Regions from separate parts of the Streptomyces sp. STAM6 genome, predicted to be linked through region 3. Evidence: riboswitches for the same ligand, from Rfam matches in the RefSeq annotation. Region 3 holds a riboswitch; each other region holds the start of a gene.
What was found. A riboswitch is a leader RNA that binds a small molecule or an ion and turns the genes downstream of it on or off. The one in region 3 is predicted to bind cyclic di-AMP.
Positions count from the first base shown of each region.

Region 1: it holds a riboswitch for cyclic di-AMP, as region 3 does, so the genes downstream of both, ACY34K_RS30695 (M23 family metallopeptidase) here and ACY34K_RS14010 (C40 family peptidase) in region 3, are expected to answer to the same signal.
Region 2: it holds a riboswitch for cyclic di-AMP, as region 3 does, so the genes downstream of both, ACY34K_RS11060 (M23 family metallopeptidase) here and ACY34K_RS14010 (C40 family peptidase) in region 3, are expected to answer to the same signal.

Region 1 is NZ_JBUEFZ010000045.1:1,596-8,305, reverse strand. It holds gene ACY34K_RS30715 (MBL fold metallo-hydrolase) at 1-401, opposite strand, end outside; gene ACY34K_RS30710 (carboxymuconolactone decarboxylase family protein) at 599-1,150, shown strand; gene ACY34K_RS30705 (TetR/AcrR family transcriptional regulator) at 1,433-2,035, shown strand; gene ACY34K_RS30700 (SGNH/GDSL hydrolase family protein) at 2,045-2,839, opposite strand; gene ACY34K_RS30695 (M23 family metallopeptidase) at 3,022-3,915, opposite strand; cyclic di-AMP (ydaO/yuaA leader) riboswitch at 3,918-4,077, opposite strand; gene ACY34K_RS30690 (tyrosine-protein phosphatase) at 4,694-5,506, shown strand; gene ACY34K_RS30685 (DUF6126 family protein) at 5,525-5,677, opposite strand; gene ACY34K_RS30680 (XRE family transcriptional regulator) at 5,698-6,300, opposite strand; gene ACY34K_RS30675 (aspartate aminotransferase family protein) at 6,402-6,710, opposite strand, start outside.
Region 2 is NZ_JBUEFZ010000006.1:174,581-181,290, forward strand. It holds gene ACY34K_RS11045 (bifunctional acetate--CoA ligase family protein/GNAT family N-acetyltransferase) at 1-78, opposite strand, end outside; gene ACY34K_RS11050 (HPr family phosphocarrier protein) at 166-447, shown strand; gene ACY34K_RS11055 (GntR family transcriptional regulator) at 616-1,314, opposite strand; gene ACY34K_RS11060 (M23 family metallopeptidase) at 1,607-2,389, opposite strand; cyclic di-AMP (ydaO/yuaA leader) riboswitch at 2,402-2,569, opposite strand; gene ACY34K_RS11065 (M16 family metallopeptidase) at 2,791-4,158, opposite strand; gene ACY34K_RS11070 (M16 family metallopeptidase) at 4,182-5,516, opposite strand; gene ACY34K_RS11075 (DNA gyrase/topoisomerase IV subunit A) at 5,705-6,710, shown strand, end outside.
Region 3 is NZ_JBUEFZ010000009.1:113,539-120,248, reverse strand. It holds gene ACY34K_RS14040 (8-amino-7-oxononanoate synthase) at 1-878, shown strand, start outside; gene ACY34K_RS14035 (DUF397 domain-containing protein) at 894-1,109, opposite strand; gene ACY34K_RS14030 (helix-turn-helix domain-containing protein) at 1,125-1,994, opposite strand; gene ACY34K_RS14025 (ATP-binding protein) at 2,251-2,700, shown strand; gene ACY34K_RS14020 (LysR family transcriptional regulator) at 2,748-3,641, opposite strand; gene ACY34K_RS14015 (LysE family translocator) at 3,744-4,376, shown strand; gene ACY34K_RS14010 (C40 family peptidase) at 4,611-5,087, opposite strand; cyclic di-AMP (ydaO/yuaA leader) riboswitch at 5,092-5,272, opposite strand; gene ACY34K_RS14005 (hypothetical protein) at 5,593-5,910, opposite strand; gene ACY34K_RS14000 (ATP-dependent Clp protease proteolytic subunit) at 6,049-6,672, opposite strand.

The DNA.
Region 1 (6,710 bases), on a different contig from region 3:
GCGAAGGGGAACGGCGAGCAGCGCTCTCCCCACACCGGATCGAACAGGATCCGGCTTCCGTCCATCTCCGCGAGCACGCTGGAATGTCCCATCCAGGTGAGCCGCAGTCCCGACGACGGGGGTTTGGCCAGGTCGGCGACGGTGGTGGCGTGCACGGGGACGGTGCCGGCCGGGGAGCGGCGGATCCTCGCGTCCTTCTGGAAGTAGATCTTCGCGAACTCCACCGGGGAGCCGGAGGGTCTGTGCCGGGTGCCCTCCGGGTTCTGGAAGGCGCCGTCCGAGAAGTTCGGCGAGCGGCGTATGCGCTCCAGCCGCTCTCCCGTGGCGTCCGCGCCGAAGGCGGCGGGCCGCAGGGAACGGAGCCGGGAACGCAGCGGACGCGTGGAGTGAGCGCCGGTCACAGCACCTCCAGTGGATTCGGGTCTTTTCATTATGGGCGGGGGCTGTGACCCCACCGGGGGCCGGGCCCCGGGGGTGTCCGGTCTCACAGCGGCGGGGCGGGCCGCGCGCCGCGGCGGCGGGGCCGGGCATGTCACATCCGGCGGCATCCCGTCCGTCCCCATGAGTGAAGGCCCGACCATAAACCGAGGAGTCCGACATGGCCCGCGTTTCGCTCACCCCTCCGCGCACCCTCTTCTTCCGCGCCGTCGAGTGGTACTCCAGGCGTCATTACGGCAAGGTGCTGGACCCGGTGCTCGCGGTGGCGCACAACGCGCGTGTGCTGCGCGCCCAGCTCCGTTTCGAGCTGGCCGTCGCGAGGTGGCGGCAGCTCGACCCCGGCCTGAAGGCGCTGGCGGAGATGGCGTCGGCGGCGTCGATCGGTTGCAGCTGGTGCATGGACTACGGCCACTGGGAGAACACCCGCCGCGGGATGGACGTGCGCAAGCTGCACGACATCCCGGTCTGGCGCGACAGCGACGCGTACACCCCGCTGGAGCGGGATGTCCTGACGTACGCGGAGGCGATGACCGCGAACCCGCCGGAGGTCGGGGACGAGCTGGCGGAGCGGCTGAGGGTGGCCCTCGGCGAGCCGGCGTTCGTGGAGCTGACCGCGATGGTGGCGGTGGAGAACCTGAGGTCCCGGATGAATGCCGCGCTGGGGCTGACCAGCCAGGGCTTCAAGGACCAGTGCGAGCTGCGACCGATCTGACGTGCGCGCGCCCCGGCGTCGGGAAGGGGCCGGCCCGCCTCCGCGCACGGCCCGGTCCGTGACCACCGCCGTCGCGGACGGGCCCGCCACGGCGCGATGCGCGCGGTCGGCCGCCGGGACGCCGGAGCGGCCGTGCGCGACGGTACGGCGCCGGGTGCGGCGGCGCGCTATCGTCACGGACCGACTGCCGGTGATCGCGGAGCGTTTCGGCTGGTACTGCGACCGGTACCGGACGGCCCCGGGGGAAGCCGGCGCTGGAATCGGCGGCACGAGGGGGACGACGTGGGCAGAGTGCGGTTGAGCGTGGCCGAGCGGCGTGAGGAGCTGCTGCGGGCCGCCGTCGAGCAGATCCAGCTCAGGGGCGTCGCGGCGGTGCGGATCGCCGATGTCGCCTCCGCGCTCGGAGTGAGCAACGCGCTGGTCCTGTACCACTTCTCGACCAAGGAGAAGCTCGTCGCGGCCGCTTTCTCGTACGCCGCAGAGGGCGATCTCACGCATCTGCGCAAGCTGCTGGGGCGCCGGACCGCGGCCACCCGCCGGCTCAGGTCCGCCGTGCGCTGGTACGCCCCCACCGGTCAGGCCAAGGGCTGGCGGCTGTGGATCGAGGGCTGGGCGGCGGGCTTGCGGGAGCCGGCGCTGCGGGATGTGGCGGGCGACCTCGACCGGCAGTGGAAGGCGGCACTGGCCGAGGTGATCGCCGAGGGCGCCGCGGCGGGCGAGTTCCGTTGCGCGGACCCCGCGGCGGCGGCCTGCCGGCTGACCGCCTTCCTGGACGGACTGGCCGTGCAGATGACCGCCTACGCGGGTTCGGTCTCCCACGCGACCATGCTGGAGTGGGCCGACGAGGCGCTCGACCGGGAGCTCGGCCTCGGGCGCCGCACCTGAACCGGTCCCCTACAGCGGCATCAGGTCCGGCCGCTTGGCCGAGACGTGGTCGCCGGACGATTCGCCGCGCAGCCGCCGGCCGATCCACGGCACGAGGTACTCGCGGGCCCAGTTGATGTCGTCACGGCGGACTTCGAGGGGGCCGCGCGGCGGCAGCGGTGGCCACGGCTGGTCGGGGTCGGCAGGGACGTCGACGCCGAGCACCTGGCCGGCGCGCAGCGCGACCCGGGTGTGGCCCTCGGCCGACAGGTGCAGCCGGTCGTCGTCCCAGGCCCGCCTGTCCTGCACGGTCTTGAGGGACCAGAGATCGAGCACCGGGCAGCCGTACCGGTCGGCGACGGCCCGCACATGGCCGTTGTACGTGGCGATCTTGCCGCGCAGATGACGCAGCACCGGCACGCCGCGGGTGTCGAAACCGGTCGTCACGAGCACGGTGCCGACGGCGGACGTCAGGTCGGCGACGGCCCGCTCGAACCGCTCGGCGACGTCGTCGGGGTCGCTGCCGGGCCGGATGATGTCGTTGCCGCCCGCGCAGAAGGTCACGAGGTCGGGGGCGAGTTCCTTCGCCCGGGGGACCTGTTCCTCGACGATCTGGTCGAGGAGCCTGCCACGCACCGCGAGGTTGGCGTACCGGAACGTCTCGGGATCGGTGAGCCGGTCGGCGAGCAGGACCGCGAGGCGGTCCGCCCAGCCGACGAACTGTCCGTCGGGACCGGGATCCCCGACGCCCTCGGTGAAGCTGTCACCGATCGCCGCGTACGACCCGAATACGTCACTGTCTCTGAATGTCGAATCGTCTGCCACGGGAGCACATCTTTCCCCTTCCGATGTGACCTACGCGACCGTAAGGAGGGGTTGACGTGGGGTGAGATACGCCACCGGTCAAGATTCGCCCAAGCCGGAATATGCCGCTGCCCGGCACGAGGTGCCGGGCAGCGGACGCACGCGGGACGCGTGCCGGAGCGTCAGAAGGGTCCCTGACGGACTCAGATGGAGACGCCGTGCTGACGCAGGTAGGCCAGCGGGTCGATGTCGGAGCCGTAGCCCGGACCGGTGCGGACCTCGAAGTGCAGGTGCGGACCGGAGGAGTTGCCGGTGGAGCCCGAGAGACCGATCTGCTCGCCGCCGCTCACGGTCTGCCCGGAGGAGACGGAGAGGGAGGAGAGGTGGGCGTACTGCGAGTAGTTGCCGTCGGCGTGCTTGATGACGACCTCGTTGCCGTACGCGCCGCTCCAGCCGGCGGAGACGACGGTGCCCGCGCCGATGGCCTTGACGCTGGTGCCGGAGGAGGCCGCGAAGTCGACACCGGTGTGGTAACCGGAGGACCACATGGAGCCGGAGGCGCGGTAGGGGGTGGTGACACCGGCGGAGACCGGGGCGGTGAAGCCGGAGCCGCTGGTCTCGGCGGCGGGCTTCGGCGCCGGGGCCTCGGCCTTGGCGGCGGAGCGCGAGGCGCGGGACTCGGTGCGGGTCGTGTCGGCCTTGGGCTTGGCGGGCGCCTTGGCGGTGGACTTGGCGCCCAGCGTGAGCTTCATGCCCGGCAGGATCAGGCCCGGGTCGTCACCGATGACCTTGCGGTTGTCCTTGTACAGCTTCTGCCAGCCGCCCTTGACGTTCTTGTTGTGGGCGATCTTGGCGAGGTAGTCGCCGGCGACCACGGTGTACATGCGGGGCGCGGCCTTGGCGGCGGTCTCGGGGGCGGCCTTCGCGGCGGCGACCACCGTCTGCGGAGAGACGGCCGGGGCGCTCTGGTCCGCGGCGTGGGCGCCGGTCGCGCCGAGCAGCGGGAGGGCAAGGGCGGCGCCGCCCGTTCCGGCGGCGACGAAACGACGAGTCAGCGGGCTGTTCTTGGGACGGCGGTGCTTACCCTTCGCGGGCATGACGAATTCCTCTCCGGCGCCTGCGAGGTGAGCTGTCGGGTTCGGGCTGGAGATGCCCGGCCGCGCGGTCGACGCGACTTAACCCCTAGCCGGCCCGCGAATTCCGGTTCCGGCGTACTACCTGGGTCCCCCGCTCCTGCCACACGTGGGTGGGTTATGAATTCCGGTCGGCGGCAGGATTCGGCTGGTCCGGCCGGATTGCGGCGACGTTAAGCGAGCCGGGTCCGCGGTAACAAGCCGTCGCGTGGAAAAGGCCATTTCCGTCCGAGATGCCGCCCGTAATTCCCGTCACCCTCCGTGGATTACGGATCATGAATTGCCGTTGTGGGCACCGGATTTGGGAGCGGCGCTTCGCCACGGACGGTCACCTTTATGACGCTGCTCACGCGGCCCGACCCATCTCCCTTTCTACCGGGGCACGTTAACCCTTACAGGCCAATACGGACAGAACCGTCATTCAGCTACTAGACCACTCAATGCATCCACGGTCGGGGTCGGCGAGCAAAACATGCTGAATCGGGACAGAAGCAGAGCCGCTCGACCGTGCCGCCCGAAAGCAGGTCTCAGCGACGGGGGCCGCCGCCGGGCGCGCCCGCCAGCCAGGGCCCCAGATGTGAACATCATCCAACAGGAACGAGCACCATGCGGCCGCTGACCATGGGCAGGGCAACGGATGTGCGACCCGCAGGGAGATGATTGCCTCACGCACCGGTGTCGTATCGTCGGAGCCGCGACATCGTCGGCGAGGACCGCCGACCGCAGACACGGAGGAGCCGCCGTGACGCAGCAGCTGCCGCAGATCTCGTCGACCGAACCCCAGCTGACCGGTGTGCGCAACTTCCGTGACGTGGGCGGCCTTCCCACCGTGGACGGCCGGCGGGTCCGTCACGGCCTGCTCTTCCGCAGCGGCCACCTCGCCCACGCGACGGGCGAGGACGCGGCCTTCCTCTCCTCGCTCGGTCTGCACACGATCTTCGACTTCCGCAACGCCGCCGACCAGAAACTGGAGGGCCCGGACGTCGCCCTGCCCGGTGTGCGGAACGTGAACATCCCGCTCTCGGACCCGGCGGACGGCGCGGAATTCTGGCGGATGGTGCGCGAAGGCGATCTTGAGCAGCTGCGCGGGATCCTCGCCGACGGCAAGGGGGCCGGGCGGATGACGGCCGCGTACCGCGCGATCATCAAGGACCGCACCGCCGAGCACAGCCGGGTGCTGCACGCCCTCGCGGCGGACAGCGTCCCGGCGCTGCTGCACTGCGCGGCGGGCAAGGACCGCGCGGGGCTGTCGATCGCGGTGGCGCTGCTGGCGGTCGGTGTGGAGCGCGAGGCGATCGAGGAGGACTACCTCAAGTCCAACGACCCGCACCGCCGCTACAAGGTGCACCGCGCCGACTCCTCGCCCGCCGGCATGTCGCCCGAGGTGATGGAGCTGCTCAGTCCCCTCTTCGACGCGCGCCGCGAGTACCTGGCGACGGCCTTCTCGACCATCGAGGAGACCTGGGGCAGCACGGAGCGGTACTTCTCCGAGGGCCTGCGGCTCTCGCCCGAGACCCGCGAGCGGCTGCGCGACCGCCTGCTCGACGAGGGCTGAGCCCCGCGCGGCGGGTGGCTACTGGTTCTGGCCCCCGAGCAGGAACAGCAGATAGAGGAAGGCCGCGACGAGGTGGCCCGCCACGAGATAGGCGAAGAGCCTGACGGCCAGCCCGAGAGGGAATTTCCGCTCTTCGCCCTCGGCGGACTTCGAGGCCGGGTTCTGGGACATGACGGACAACCTCCGGGGAGTCAGCGCCGAGGGGCGGGCGCGCCGAGGCAGAGCTCCTCGGCGGGGCTCTGGACAAGGGTGTGTACGAAGAGGAGCTCGGCACCGCCCCGGGTGGCGGCGGCGATGCGGTGCGGGGTCAGCGAGTCGAAATGCGCGCTGTCGCCCGGATCGAGGAGGTGCACCGCGTCCCCCAGGGTCAGGCGCACCCGGCCGCCCAGGACGTACAGCCACTCCTCCCCGGGGTGCACGCGCACAAGGTCGGCCGGGGTGGCGTGGGGGACGTGGACGCGCAGGGCCTGCATGGCCCGGCCGGGTCCGCCCGCCTGGTGGTAGACCCAGCCGTCGGCCTCGGCGGGCTCGGCACGGTCGGCCCGGACGATCGGGTCGTGCTCCGGCGGCACCTCACCGAGCAGCTCGGACACCGTCGTACCGTAGATACGGGCGAGCCCCAGCAGCATCGGCAGCGAGGGCTGCCGGCGGCCGGTCTCCAGCCGGGAGAGGTGGGCCGGGGAGAGTCCGGCGCGCTGGGCGGCGGCCTCGAGGGTGAGCCCGCGGCGGCGGCGCAGCGCGCGCAGCCGGGGAGCGACGTCCGGCAGCGTGTCCCCGGAGGAGTCCGTGGTCATGCCTCTATTGCGCCAGCCCTTTTCCCGTGAGGCAAATTTATTGCCCCAGAGGCAAAGAGTCGTACCCGGTGGTCCTCGCGGGATCCCCGCGCATGCTCCGCTCAGCGGTTGGCGACCGCCTGCTTGACCAGCGTCCTCCCGAAGTCCCACAGGAGCCCGCCCCCGGTGTGCGCCTCGTCCATGACGGCGGTGAACGCCGTCACGAAGCGGTCGACCTCCCGTTCGCCGATGATCAGCGGAGGGATCAGTTTGATGACTTCCATGTGGTCCCCGGAGACCTGGGTCAGGATGCGGTGCCGCTGCAGGAGCGGCACGACCACCATCTGTGCGAAGAGCCCCTTGCGGGCCGCCTGGAGCATCGTCCAGCGGCCCCGCAGGGCGAGCGACGACGGCCGGCCGAACTCGATCCC
Region 2 (6,710 bases), on a different contig from region 3:
GCCGCCGTCGCGCAGCACCACATCGGCCTCCCAGTGATCGGGATACACGTGTTCCGACTGATCCGGCGGGGTCCGCATGGGGCCAGAGTACGGTGCGGGCTCCGGAGCACGCCGCAGAACATGAGAGACTGGTCTAGACAACTCCTCGCACCGAAGGGCAACACCATGGCTGAGCGCCGCGTCAACGTCGGCTGGGCCGAGGGCCTGCACGCCCGCCCCGCCTCGATCTTCGTCCGTGCCGCCACGGCCTCCGGCGTCCCCGTGACGATCGCCAAGGCCGACGGCAACCCGGTGAACGCCGCTTCGATGCTCGCGGTGCTCGGCCTGGGCGCGCAGGGCGGCGAGGAGATCGTGCTCGCTTCGGACGCCGAGGGCGCGGACGCCGCCCTGGACCGCCTGGCGAAGCTGGTCGCCGAGGGGCTCGAGGAGCTTCCCGAGACCGTCTGACGAGCCCGACGCGGTTCTCCGCGCAAGGGTGCGCAAATCGGTGGAGCCGTATCACGCGGAATTCCGGGTGATACGGCTCCACCGATTTCTGCACGCTGTTCATTTTTGTTTTCGGGCAGCCTCGACAGACCCCGCAAACAAAGCACTTCTTTGTATACGGCCGTGCTGTTAATTGCGGGCACCCGCGGTGTTTACGGGATGTTGCGAAGTCCTCACGCGACGGGTCAGCCGCTCGGGGCGCTCCGGCCGGCGCGGCACCAGCGAGCCGAGGGAGCGCTCGGCGTGCAGGGCGGTGAGCGACCGCGCCCGCTCCGCGTCGCCGCGTGCCACCGCGTCCACGATCGCGCCGTGCTCGGCCCACGCCTCCACCGGCCGGGCCGGCTGCTCCACCGTGTACATCCAGGCGATCTTGTGCCTCAGCTGGGTCAGCAGGGCGGTCAGCCCGGGGCTGCCGCACGCCTGGGCGAGCGTCTCGTGGAACCAGCCGCCGAGCGCCCGCAGATCCTCCCCCTGGTCTCGGCGGGCCCGCTCCTGCCCCAGCCTGACCAGGCCACGCAGCACCTTGAGGTGCGCCTCGGTGCGGCGCTGGGCGGCGCGTGCCGCGCCGAGCGGCTCCAGGAGCGTACGGACCTCCAGCAGGTCGACGGCCTCCTGTTCGGTGGGTTCGGCCACGCAGGCACCGGCGTGCCGCCGTGTGGTCACGAAGCCCTCCGACTCCAGGGTGCGCAGGGCTTCGCGGACCGGGACGCGGGAGACGCCGTAGCGGCGCGCCAGCTGTTCCTCGGTGAGCCGGCTGCCCCGGGCGAAGACACCGGAGACGATGTCGTCGCGGATCGCCGTGCACACCGAGTGTGCTGGAATGCGCATACCGAACCTCCGCATCAATTCGCTTAACCCGCGCGAAACTCGAGCGTTTGACGCCTGTTCGTGACTCTATTGCAGTACGCCCGGAATTCCGATGCCCACTGGCAAATAAAGGATGTCTTTTGGCCGGTACCGGCCGCCTCACGTCCGTCCACCGGCGCTCCACCGCCCGTCCACCGGCCGTACGCGGTCGCCGGGGCAGCCGGGGGCCGGGGAGGACCGCCCGGCGGCACGACGAAGCCCCGGCTCGCCGGGAGCCGGGGCCTTCGGAACGCGGGCCTTCGAGCAGCGGGGGTCAGACGTTGACGCCGTGCGAGCGCAGGTACGCGACGGGGTCGATGTCGGAGCCGTAGTCGGCGCCGCTGCGGGCCTCGAAGTGGAGGTGGGGACCGCTGGAGTTGCCGGTCGAGCCCGACAGGCCGATCTGCTGACCCGGCTCGACGGTCTGGCCGACCGAGACGCTGATGGAGGAGAGGTGACCGTACTGGGTGTACGTGCCGTCGTGCATCTTGATCACGACGTTGTTGCCGTACGCGCCGCCCCAGCCGGCCTCCACCACGGTGCCCAGGCCCACGGCGACGACCTTGGTGCCGGACGCGGCGTGGAAGTCCACGCCGGTGTGGCTGCCGGAGGACCACATGGCCCCGCCGGTCTGGTAGCCGGTGCTGACGTAGGAGCCGGCGACCGGGGACGTGAAGGAGTTCAGGCGCTTGCGCTCGGCCTCGCGGGCGGCGCGCTCCTCGGCATCGCGGGCGGCCTTCACGCGCGCCTCGGCCTTGCGCTTCGCCTCGGCCTCGGCCTTCGCCTGCGCCTGGGCCAGGGCGGCGGCCTCCTCGGCCTCGCGCTCCTGGGCCTCGGCCTGGGCGTCGATCCGGTCGGCGATGGTGTCGGTGATGACCGCCTGGTTGAGACCGGTGTCCTCGAGGGCGCGGGTGTCCGTGTCGGCGGCCAGCGCCGGGGAAGCGAGGGTTCCGATGACGCCGGTGGTGGCGATGGCCGCGACGCCGGCGGCATGCGCGCTCTTGCGGCTCATACGGCTCGGGGCACGGTGCTTCCCGGTGGCACGGGTGAACGCCATGAAGTGGCTGGTCCTTTCCTTCCCTCTCGCCTACCGGGTTAGCTGACGGGTTCGGAGCAGGAAGGTCTCCTACGGGCCCCTCCGCCGGCCGGCGAAGGCGTCCGATTCACCCCGGGGGACTTGATGTGGGTCCCCGGCTCCCCAGGCTCGCGCCGGACGGGGACTCGGCGATCGCTGTCCGATGTCGCGGATGCGACGCGTGCAACTGGCGGACAGCGCACATGACGCTAAGCGGGAGATCTTTCAATCGCCAAACAGACACGGGTTTTTGTAGCGCACGCCACAGGGCAGACACCCAGCCTCTCCAACAAACCGGACATACGACGGAACCCCGGCGTCCTGCTGGAGGCCGGGGTTCCGTGTCCGGTCCGCGCGAGGCGCGCGGACCGGGGCGGGCTCAATCAGCTCGTGACAACGGTCACTTCACCGATGCCGAGCGCCTCGACCGGCTCCTTGATCTGAGCGGCGTCACCGACGAGGACCGTGACGAGACGGTCCACCGGGAAGGCGCTGACGACCGCCGCGGTGGCCTCCACCGTGCCGGTCCCGGCCAGCCGGACGTACAACTCGGCCTGGTAGTCGTCCGGAAGGTGCTGCTCGACCTGGTCGGCGAGGGTGGCGGCGACGGAGGCGGCCGTCTCGTACTTCAGCGGTGCCACCCCCACCAGGTTCTGCACGGCCACATCGCGCTCGGTGTCCGTCAGGCCCTCCGCCGCGAGGGTGCGCAGCACCTTCCACAGGTCGTCCAGCGCGGGGCCGGTGTTCGGCGTGTCGACCGATCCGCTGATGGCGAGCATGGCGGCGCCCGTGCCGTCGGGAGCGGAACGCAGCACCTGGCCGAAGGCCCGTACGCCGTAGGTGTAGCCCTTCTCCTCGCGCAGCACGCGGTCGAGGCGGGAGGTGAGGGTGCCGCCCAGGCAGTACGTGCCGAGGACCTGTGCGGGCCAGACGCGGTCGTGCCGGTCGGCGCCGACGCGGCCGATCAGCAGCTGGGTCTGGACCGCGCCGGGGCGGTCGACGATGACCACGCGGCCGGTGTCGTCCGCGGTGACCGGCGGAACGGCGAGCGGCTTGCCCGGGGTGCCGGTCCAGTCACCGACGGTCTCGGCCAGGACCGCGTCCAGGTCGACGCCCGTCAGGTCGCCGACGACCACCGCGGTGGCCGTGGCGGGCCGGACGTGCGCCTCGTAGAAGGCCCGTACGGCCGCGGAGTCGATCCGCGCCACGGTCTCCTCGGTGCCCTGGCGGGGGCGCGACATGCGCGACGTCGCCGGGAAGAGCTCCTGGGAGAGCTGCTTGGCCGCGCGGCGGGACGGGTTCGCCATCTCGTGCGGGATCTCGTCGAGGCGGTTGCGCACCAGCCGCTCGACCTCGCCGTCGGCGAAGGCGGGCGCCCGCAGTGCCTCGGCGAGCAGGCCGAGCGCCTTGCGCAGCCGGGACACCGGGACCTCCAGGGAGACCCGTACGCCGGGGTGGTCGGCGTGCGCGTCGAGCGTGGCGCCGCAGCGCTCCAGCTCGGCGGCGAACTCCTCGGCCGAGTGCTTGTCGGTGCCCTCGGACAGCGCCCGGGCCATGATGGTGGCCACGCCGTCGAGGCCCTCCGGCTCGGCGTCCAGCGGGGCGGCGAGGGAGATCTCCACGGCGACGACCTGCTGGCCGGGGCGGTGGCAGCGCAGCACGGTCAGGCCATTGTCCAGGGTGCTCCGCTCGGGGGCGGGGAAGGCCCAGGGCCTGGCCTCACCGGGCTGCGGCTGCGGGTGGAACTCCATGGACGTCAAAGGCTCGGCGGCGCTCACTGGTCCGCACCCTCTTCCTGGTCGTTCTGGTCGGCGGTCACGGGCTCGTAGACCAGCACCGCCCTGTTGTCGGGGCGCAGCCGTGCCTGGGCGACCGCCTGGACCTCCTCGGCGGTGATGTCGAGCACCCGCTGGACGGCGGTCAGGGCGAGCTGCGGGTCGCCGAACAGCACGGCGAACCGGCACAGTTCGTCCGCGCGGCCCGCGACCGTGCCGAGCCGGTCCAGCCACTCGCGTTCCAACTGGGCCTGGGCGCGCTCCATCTCCTCGGCCGTCGGCCCCTCGGCGGCGAAGCGGGCGAGCTCCTCGTCGACCGCGGCCTCGATGTCCGGCACCTCGACGCCGCCGGACGTCTTCACGTCCAGCCAGCCCAGGGACGGCGCCCCCGCCAGCCGCAGCAGACCGAAGCCGGCCGCGACGGCCGTGCGGTCGCGGCGGACCAGACGGTTGTGCAGGCGGGACGACTCGCCGCCGCCGAGGACGGTGAGGGCCAGGTCGGCGGCGTCACACTCGCGCGTGCCGTCGTGCGGCAGCCGGTAGGCGGCCATCAGCGCGCGGGCCGGGACCTCCTCCTCGACGACCTCGCGCAGCTGCTCGCCGATGATGTCGGGCAGGGTGCCGTCGCGCGGGGGCTGCTTGCCGTCGTGGGAGGGGATGGAGCCGAAGTACTTCTCGATCCAGGCGAGCGTCTGCTTCGGGTCGATGTCGCCGACGACCGACAGGACGGCGTTGTTCGGCGCGTAATACGTACGGAAGAAGTTCCGCGCGTCCTCGAGGGTGGCGGCGTCCAGGTCGGCCATGGAGCCGATCGGGGTGTGGTGGTACGGGTGACCCTCGGGGTAGGCCAGGGCGGTCAGCTTCTCGAACGCCGTGCCGTAGGGAACATTGTCGTACCGCTGGCGGCGCTCGTTCTTGACGACGTCCCGCTGGTTCTCCATGGACTCGTCGTCGAGCGCGGCGAGGAGCGAGCCCATCCGGTCGGCCTCGAGCCACAGCGCCAGCTCCAGCTGGTGCGTCGGCATGGTCTCGAAGTAGTTGGTGCGCTCGAAGCTGGTGGTGCCGTTGAGGGAGCCGCCGGCGCCCTGCACCAGCTCGAAGTGGCCGTTGCCCTTGACCTGCTTCGAGCCCTGGAACATAAGGTGCTCGAAGAGGTGGGCGAGGCCGGTACGGCCTTCGACCTCGTGGCGCGAGCCGACGTCGTACCAGAGGCACACCGCGGCGACCGGGGTCAGGTGGTCCTCGGAGAGCACCACGCGCAGGCCGTTGGCCAGGCGGTGCTCGGTCGCTGTCAGGCCGCCGGAGCCGGCCTGGGCTGTGGCCGTGTGACCCATGGGCATGTACGTCCCTTCGATCGCTGTGTGGAAGAGTCCTGCCACTGTATGCAAGCGGACTGGCACCTGGCGAAGTTCCCGGGCCGCCGATTCGTCCCTCGTCCGGGTCGCGGTCGGTGTTGTCAGTGGGACGGTCCACAATGGTCCGCGTCAGATCAGCCTTTGTTGGTGAAGGAGCCGCAGCCGCGATGGCCCGCCGCAGCACGAAGACCACGCAGCCCGACGACTTCGAGGAGAAGATCCTCGACATCGACGTCGTCGACGAAATGCAGGGCTCCTTCCTCGAGTACGCGTACTCGGTGATCTACTCCAGGGCCCTGCCGGACGCCCGGGACGGCATGAAGCCCGTGCACCGCCGCATCGTGTACCAGATGAACGAAATGGGGCTGCGCCCCGACCGGGGCTACGTGAAGTGCGCCCGCGTCGTCGGCGAGGTCATGGGCAAGCTCCACCCGCACGGCGACGCGTCGATCTACGACGCGCTGGTGCGCATGGCGCAGCCGTTCTCGATGCGGCTCCCGCTGGTGGACGGGCACGGCAACTTCGGCTCGCTGGGCAACGACGACCCGCCGGCGGCCATGCGGTACACGGAGTGCCGGATGGCCGACGCCACCTCCCTGATGACGGAGTCGATCGACGAGGACACCGTCGACTTCTCGCCGAACTACGACGGCCAGGAGCGGGAGCCGGTGGCCCTGCCGGCCGCCTTCCCGAACCTGCTGGTCAACGGCGCCTCCGGGATCGCGGTCGGCATGGCGACGAACATGCCTCCGCACAACCTGGGCGAGGTGATCGCCGCCGCCCGGCACCTGATCCGGCACCCGGGCGCGGACCTGGAGACCCTGATGCGGTACGTGCCGGGCCCGGACCTGCCGACCGGTGGCCGGATCGTGGGCCTGTCCGGGATCAAGGACGCGTACGAGTCGGGCCGCGGCTCGTTCAAGATCCGCGCCACCGCGACCGTGGAGAACGTGACGGCGCGCCGCAAGGGCCTGGTCGTCACGGAACTGCCCTTCTCGGTCGGCCCGGAGAAGGTCATCGCGAAGATCAAGGACCTGGTCGCCGCCAAGAAGCTGCAGGGCATCGCGGACGTGAAGGACCTCACCGACCGTGAGCACGGCCTGCGGCTGGTGATCGAGGTCAAGAACGGCTTCGTCCCGGAGGCGGTGCTGGAGCAGCTCTACAAGCTGACGC
Region 3 (6,710 bases):
GCGGCTTCGAGGCGGCGCTCGTGTTCTCCTCCGGATACGCGGCGAACCTCGCCGCCCTGACCGCGCTCGGCGCCCGGGACTCCCTCATCGTCTCGGACGCCGGCAACCACGCCTCGATCGTGGACGGCTGCCGGCTCGCGCGCGCCGAGACCACCGTCGTCCCGCACGCCGACCCCGAGGCCGTCGCCAAGACCCTGGACGCGCACCCCGGCCGCCGGGCCCTCGCGGTCACGGACTCCGTCTTCTCGGTGGACGGCGACGCGGCCCCGTTGAACGAACTCGCCGAAGTGTGCCGTGCGCACGGCGCGGCGCTGGTCGTCGACGACGCCCACGGCCTGGGCGTCCTCGGTGACGGCGGGCGCGGCGCGCTGGACGAGGCAGGACTCGCCGGCGGCGGCGACATCGTCACCACGGTCACCCTCTCCAAGTCCCTGGGCAGCCAGGGCGGAGCGGTCCTGGGCCCGGCCCGGGTCATCGACCATCTGGTGAACGCGGCCCGCACCTTCATCTTCGACACCGGCCTCGCGCCCGCGGCGGCGGGCGCCGCGCTGGAGAGCCTGCGGCTGCTGCGCCGGGAGCCCGGGCTCGCCGGCCGCGCGCGCACCGTCGCGACCACCCTGCACCGCCGGCTCACCGCCGCCGGACTGACCGCCGTACGACCGGACGCCGCCGTGGTCTCCGTGCGCGCCCCCTCGCCGGAACAGGCCGTGCGGTGGGCCGCGGACTGCCGCGCCGAAGGGCTCGCCGTCGGCTGCTTCCGGCCGCCGTCGGTACCGGACGGCATCTCGCGCCTGCGGCTCACCGCGCGGGCCGACCTGACCGCCGATCAGGTCGAGACGGCGGTCGCCACCATTCTCCGCACGGCCCCGGCCGGCTGACGCTCCGGCCGGCCGTCAGCCGGCCGGTTCGTGGCGGAGGTCCGCTATGAAGGACGACCAGGCCGCCCCGGAGAACCGCAACGGCGGCCGGGTGACGTCCTTGGAGTCCCGGACGGCGAGCCGGCCGGTGTCGAGGAGGGCGGCCTCGACACAATTGTTCATGCCCACGCTGCGGCTGCTGCGCCGCCACCGAAGGCCGTCGTCCCGCTGCTGTGCGAGGTAAGCAGACATGTGGGGTGCCTCTCCCTACGCGCCGTCACCGATCCCGGCGATGAGTTCCGCGGAGTCCTCGGGCGACAGGGCGTGCGCCTGCATCGTACGGAAAGCGGCGCTGTACGCCTCGAGGTCTTCCGTCCGTTCGAGGTAGAGGCTACTCGTCAAGTGGTCGAGAACAACCACATCCAGATCAGAAATGTTCGGAAAGGAGAAGATAACGAAAGGGCCGGAGAGGCCGACGTAGCCGCCCATCGCGAACGGCAGCACCTGCAACCGCACGTGCGGCAGGGCGGCGAGTTCCACCAGCCGCCGCAGTTGGGCCCGCATCACCACCGGACCGCCCACCTCCCGCCGCAGCACCGCCTCGTCGAGCACGGCGTCCAGCCGCAACGGCGGTTCCGCGCACAGCACTTCCTGACGGGCCATCCGCACCCGCACCAACGAGTCGACCGTGGACGCCGGAAGCCCGTCGAGCGCGGCCCGGGTCACCGCCCGCGCGTAGTCGGGCGTCTGCAACAGCCCCGGCACGACCGACGTCTCCAGCGTCCGCGCCGCGCACGCCTGCGACTCCAGACTGATGAAGTCCCGGTACTGCTGCGGGATCACACCACGGTAGGCGTGCCACCACCCGGATCCCCCGCCGTCGGCCGCCGCACCCGCGAGCGCCTCCAACAGCGCCCGCAGCCGGGGGTCCCGGACACCGTAGGCATCGAGCAGCAGCGTCACATCCGCGCCCGTGACGCCGCTGGCTCCCGTCTCGATCCGGCTCACCTTCGACTGGTGCCAGCCGACCAGCCGTGCGGCGTCGCCGCTGGTGAGTCCGGCGGCGAGGCGCAACCCGCGCAACTCCTCGCCCAGTTTGCGCCGACGGACCGCCGGTCCGTGTCGCGTGCCCCGCATGACCGCCGCCTCCTTCCGTCCTCGCCGTCCCTCCTCGGCGATTCCCCCGGCCAACCCCTCAGTTTGCTCGCGAAATCCGGTCTCCCGTCGCAGAGTTCACCGCTTCGAGCGACAGATATATGCATATCTTGGTGGATCGCTCCCCTCAGGGGCGGCATGAGTGGCAGTCTGGCGCGGAGCACAATCCGAGGCCGTCCTCGCAAAGCATCCGCTACGTGTCGCAGACCGGCCCCGGTGGGAAAGGGACAGCGTCGCCATGGCAGACCACCAGGAAGCATCCGTCACTCTGCCGAGCGATCCCGCCTCGGTCTCCGTGGCCCGCAGATACGTGGCCGACGTGCTCGCCGAGTGGGGCCTGCCCGACGAGGCACCGGCCGCGGACACGGTCCGGCTGATCGTCTCGGAGCTCGCCACCAACGCCGTCCAGCACACCTTCGGGCAGTCGCCCACCTTCACGGTGGACGTCCGGCTCGAACGCGACGAACGGCTGCGCATCGGCGTCACCGACAGCCATCCGCGCTGGCCGCAGCGCCTGCCCGCCGCGGTGCAGCAGGACAACGGCCGCGGCATGGTCATCATCCGCTGGCTCACCGCCGAATGCGGTGGCCGACTCTCCGTCACCCCGACCCCCGACGGAGGCAAGACGGTCTGGATCGCGCTGCCCTGGACGCTCCCCGTGCAGAACCAGGGCGCCTACCCGACCTGACCGCGGCCCGACCGGTCCCGAAATCGCCGCGCGGAGCAGTCGCGGGCCTACAGAGGCTGCCCCGACCCCGCCCGGCCGAAGCCACCCCGCAGCAGCGCGCGCAGTGACTGGGCGGCCGGGCCGGAATCGTCGCCCCGGTGCGCCACCGAGATCGTCCGGCGGAACGCCGCCGGTTCCAGAGCCCGCACGCCCAGCGGCGCCGGCTCCATCGCCGCCACCATCTCCGGCACCACCGCCACCCCGAGCCCCGCGCTGACCAGCGCACACACCAGGGCGTACCCCGGGGACTCGCACACCACCGCAGGTGTCGCCCCCGCATCGCGCAGCGCACCCTCCACACCCCGGCGCGGCGGGTGGGCCGGCGCGCTGCTGATCAGCGGCTGACCCGCCAGCTCCGCGACCGGCAGCCGCCCCGAGCCCTCGGCCAGGACATGCCCCGGTGCCGTGACCAGGACCAGCTCCTCCACCAGCAGGGGCTCCAGCACCACCCCCGTGGGCGGCGGCTCGGCTCCGGCCGGCTCGTAGACATGGGTCAGCGCGAGATCGACCTCACCCGCGGCCACCGCCGCCACCCCTCGCGGCGGCTCGTACTCGGTGACCGCCGGCTCCACGTCCGGGTGCGCCCGCCGGAACGCGCTCAGCACCGGCGGCAGCAAATGGATGCCCACCGTGGTGAACGTCCCGACCCGGAGCCGGCCGCCCGTCAGCCCGTGCAGCAGGGCCAGCTCGTGCCGCGCCCGCTCCATCTCGTCCAGGACCCGGCGGGCCCGCGCCACCAGCACCTCGCCCGCGGCCGTCAGCCGCGCGCCCCGATGGTGCCGGACCAGCAGGGACGCACCCGCCTCCCGCTCCAGTTTGGCCAGCTGCTGGGAGAGTGCCGGCGGCGTGTAGCCCAGCCGTGCGGCCGCCCGCGTGATCGAACCGGCCTCCGCGACCGCCACCAGCGCGGCCAGTCGAATGGGGTCGTACGTTAAGCATCCCTTTAGGCAGACCCACAAGATTGCACGTACACGCTCATACCCGTTACGCAGCAGGCTGAGCCCATGGACGCACAGCTGATCGCCTTCATCGGTGTCGCCGCGGGCATGGTCGCCGTGCCGGGCGCCGACTTCACCGTCGTCGTACGCAACGCGATGTCCTCCCGCCGCGCCGGAGTCGCCTGCGCCGTCGGTGTCGCGGGCGGACTGCTCGTGCACACCGCCCTCGCCGTCGCGGGGCTCGCGGCCGTCCTGGTGGCCGTGCCCGTCCTGTACCGGACTCTGCAGATCGCCGGCGGCGTGTACGTCCTCTGGCTCGGCGTCCAGGCGCTGCGCGGGGCCCTCAGGGCGGCGCCGGACGAGGAGGAGCCCGCCGGGGAGGCCGGCCCGGGGGCGGGCCGCAGCCTGCGTCAGGGCTTCCTGACCAATGTCCTCAACCCCAAGGCGCCGGTCCTCTTCCTGAGCCTGCTGCCGCAGTTCGTGCCGGAGGGGGCGGCCGTGCTGCCGCGCACCCTGCTCCTGGCCCTGATCGTGGTCGTCCTCGCGCTGATCTGGTTCCCGGCCGTCGCGCTGCTGGTGGACCGGCTCGGGCGGTGGCTGCGCCGGCCGCGCACCGCCCGTACCGTGCGAGGAGTCACGGGCGGCGGGCTCGCCGCGCTGGGTGTGTCCCTGCTGGTGGCCCCGGCCGCCGGGCCCTGACGACGGTCCGGCGGCGCACGCGGTACGGGGCCGGCGCCGGACACTCCGGATGTGCCCGGAGGCGCGCCCCTGTACCGCGGCTCATGTCGTGGCCTTCAAGGGCTCGGTTCACCTCCGGGGCGCCTGTCGCCGGTGTCGACGGTCGATCGTGCCCAGGTCGCTCGTTCCTCGCGACCCTCCGCGCGTTCTCCCGTTCGGCACCGTCGCGCCCCTTCGGCTCACTCGCCCGGTACGTCAGCGCACGCGCCCGTACCAGACCGACTTCGACCAGATCTTTTCGAGCTTCACCACGGAGCCGGTCTTGGGCGAGTGCCAGATCTTGTTGTTACCCGCGTAGATCCCGACGTGGTAGACGCTGCTGCCACGATGGAAGAACACGAGGTCGCCCTTCTGCCGGTTCGACGCCGAGATGTGGCGCGTCTTGTTGTACTGCTGCTGGGCGGTGCGGGGCAGCGCCTTGCCGGCCTTCTTGTACGAGTAGAGCGTGAGGCCCGAGCAGTCGAACCGGTTGGGGCCCGTCGCGCCGTACTTGTAGGGCGCGCCCTTCTTGGACGCGGCCACGTTCAGGGCCTTCGTCGCGTGCGCCGGGGCGGCGTGGGCCTCCGGCACGGCGCCGGGCGCCAGCACCGGCCCGCCGACGGCGGCGAGAGTGAGTGCCGAGACGGCACCGGCTCGGGACAGCAGAGACGGGACATGAATCTGCGCGTTCATGGCGCAACCCTTCGTCAGCCGCCTGTGAAGGATGACCTGTCGGGTTCGGGCTGGCGAAGTTGCCCGGCCGCTGACGCGGCTTCACCCCAAGGGCGACCGACCGGACGAACATCGTTCGGTCACCCGTACTGCCTGGGTCCTCCACTCCTGCCGATCCACTCCTGTCGACCAGGCATCCGGACGGCGGCAGGACTCGGCGTCCGCCCGGACCGCCCCGCCGCGGTGGCGGGGGCTTGTCGTCGACACGGATCTTGACCCATGAATTGACGAAATTCCGAGTCGAAACGGCCTTATGTGAGGCTCCTCACGACTGATCCGTTCGGGTGGACAGGGTCGTTTTGGAGCCCGGCCGTGGCGAAGGGGTGATCCCCGCACCAGGGGCGGAACCTGATATTCCGCCAGATGAGTAGTCCAGGAGCGCAACTCGCGTCGTACGAAATTCGTCCATATACATACGCTGAACGGGGGAGCGTTTCTCGTACTCCTGAGCCCATCCGGGCGAGGCCTACGTCGGTCCCACATCTCGATTGTGAGGGACCGTCACGCGACCCGCGCGCCGCTCGCCGTCAAGGACCCGGAGCGCTCGCGCCAGCGTATGAGCATGCACTTCGCTCTCGCCGCGCTCGTGCATCAGCGTCAGCGCGTCGCGCAGCGCCGTCGCGCGCCCGACCAGGGCCTGGGCCGCGCGCAGGGCCCCGTAGGTGTGGCTGGAGCGCGCCGGATTGATCCGCCCCAGCAGATCGACGACTTCCAGGTAGCTGTCGACGAACGCGCCCTCGGCTCGGGTCAGGGCGGGCAGCGGAGGTGGTTCCGGTGGCAGCATGCGGGCACCCTTCCTCGTGCGCCCCGTGGGCCGGGGGCTCGGTGGTCGCTGTCCGGTGGGTGGTGCGCTTGTGGTGCGGCAGGCGCCCTTCTTCGGCAGGGGGTCGTCCTTCGGCGCCGGCCCGTGGGCGGCCGACGCTCATGCCTTGCGGTTCTTGCGGCTGGGGATGACGTGGTCCACCAGGCCGTACGCCCTCGCGCCGACCGCGTCGAAGACCGTGTCGCGCTCGATGTCGGCGTCGATCCGCTCGCGGGTCTGCCCGGTGTGGCGTACGAGCATATCGGCGAGTTGCTCCCGCAGTCGCAACAACTCCGCCGCCTGGATGTCCAGATCGCTCGGCACTCCTCGCAACGGCTCGTCGACGGAGGGCTGCTGGAGGATCACGCGTGCTCCGGGCAGTGCGAGTCGCTTGCCGGGTGTGCCGGCGGCGAGGAGAGCGGCCGCGCCCGCACTCGCCTGGCCGATGCAGGTCGTCTCCACCTCGCAGGTGATCACCTGCATCGTGTCGTAGATCGCGGACATCGCGCTGAGCGAGCCGCCGGGGGAGTTGATGTAGAGCGAGATGTCCCGGTCCGGCGCGGCGTACTCAAGATGGAGTAACTGCGCGATCACGTCGTTGGCGGCGGTGTCGTCGACCTGGGTGCCGAGGAAGACGATCCGCTCCTCCAGCAGCTTGGAGTAGGGGTCGAGAGTCCGGGTCCCGGAGCCGGTGCGCTCCGTGAACTCCGGAAGGACGTAGCGGGCGGCGGGGTCGTGGGGCATGACGAACCTCCTTGGTCTCTGTAAAAAATGTACAGGAT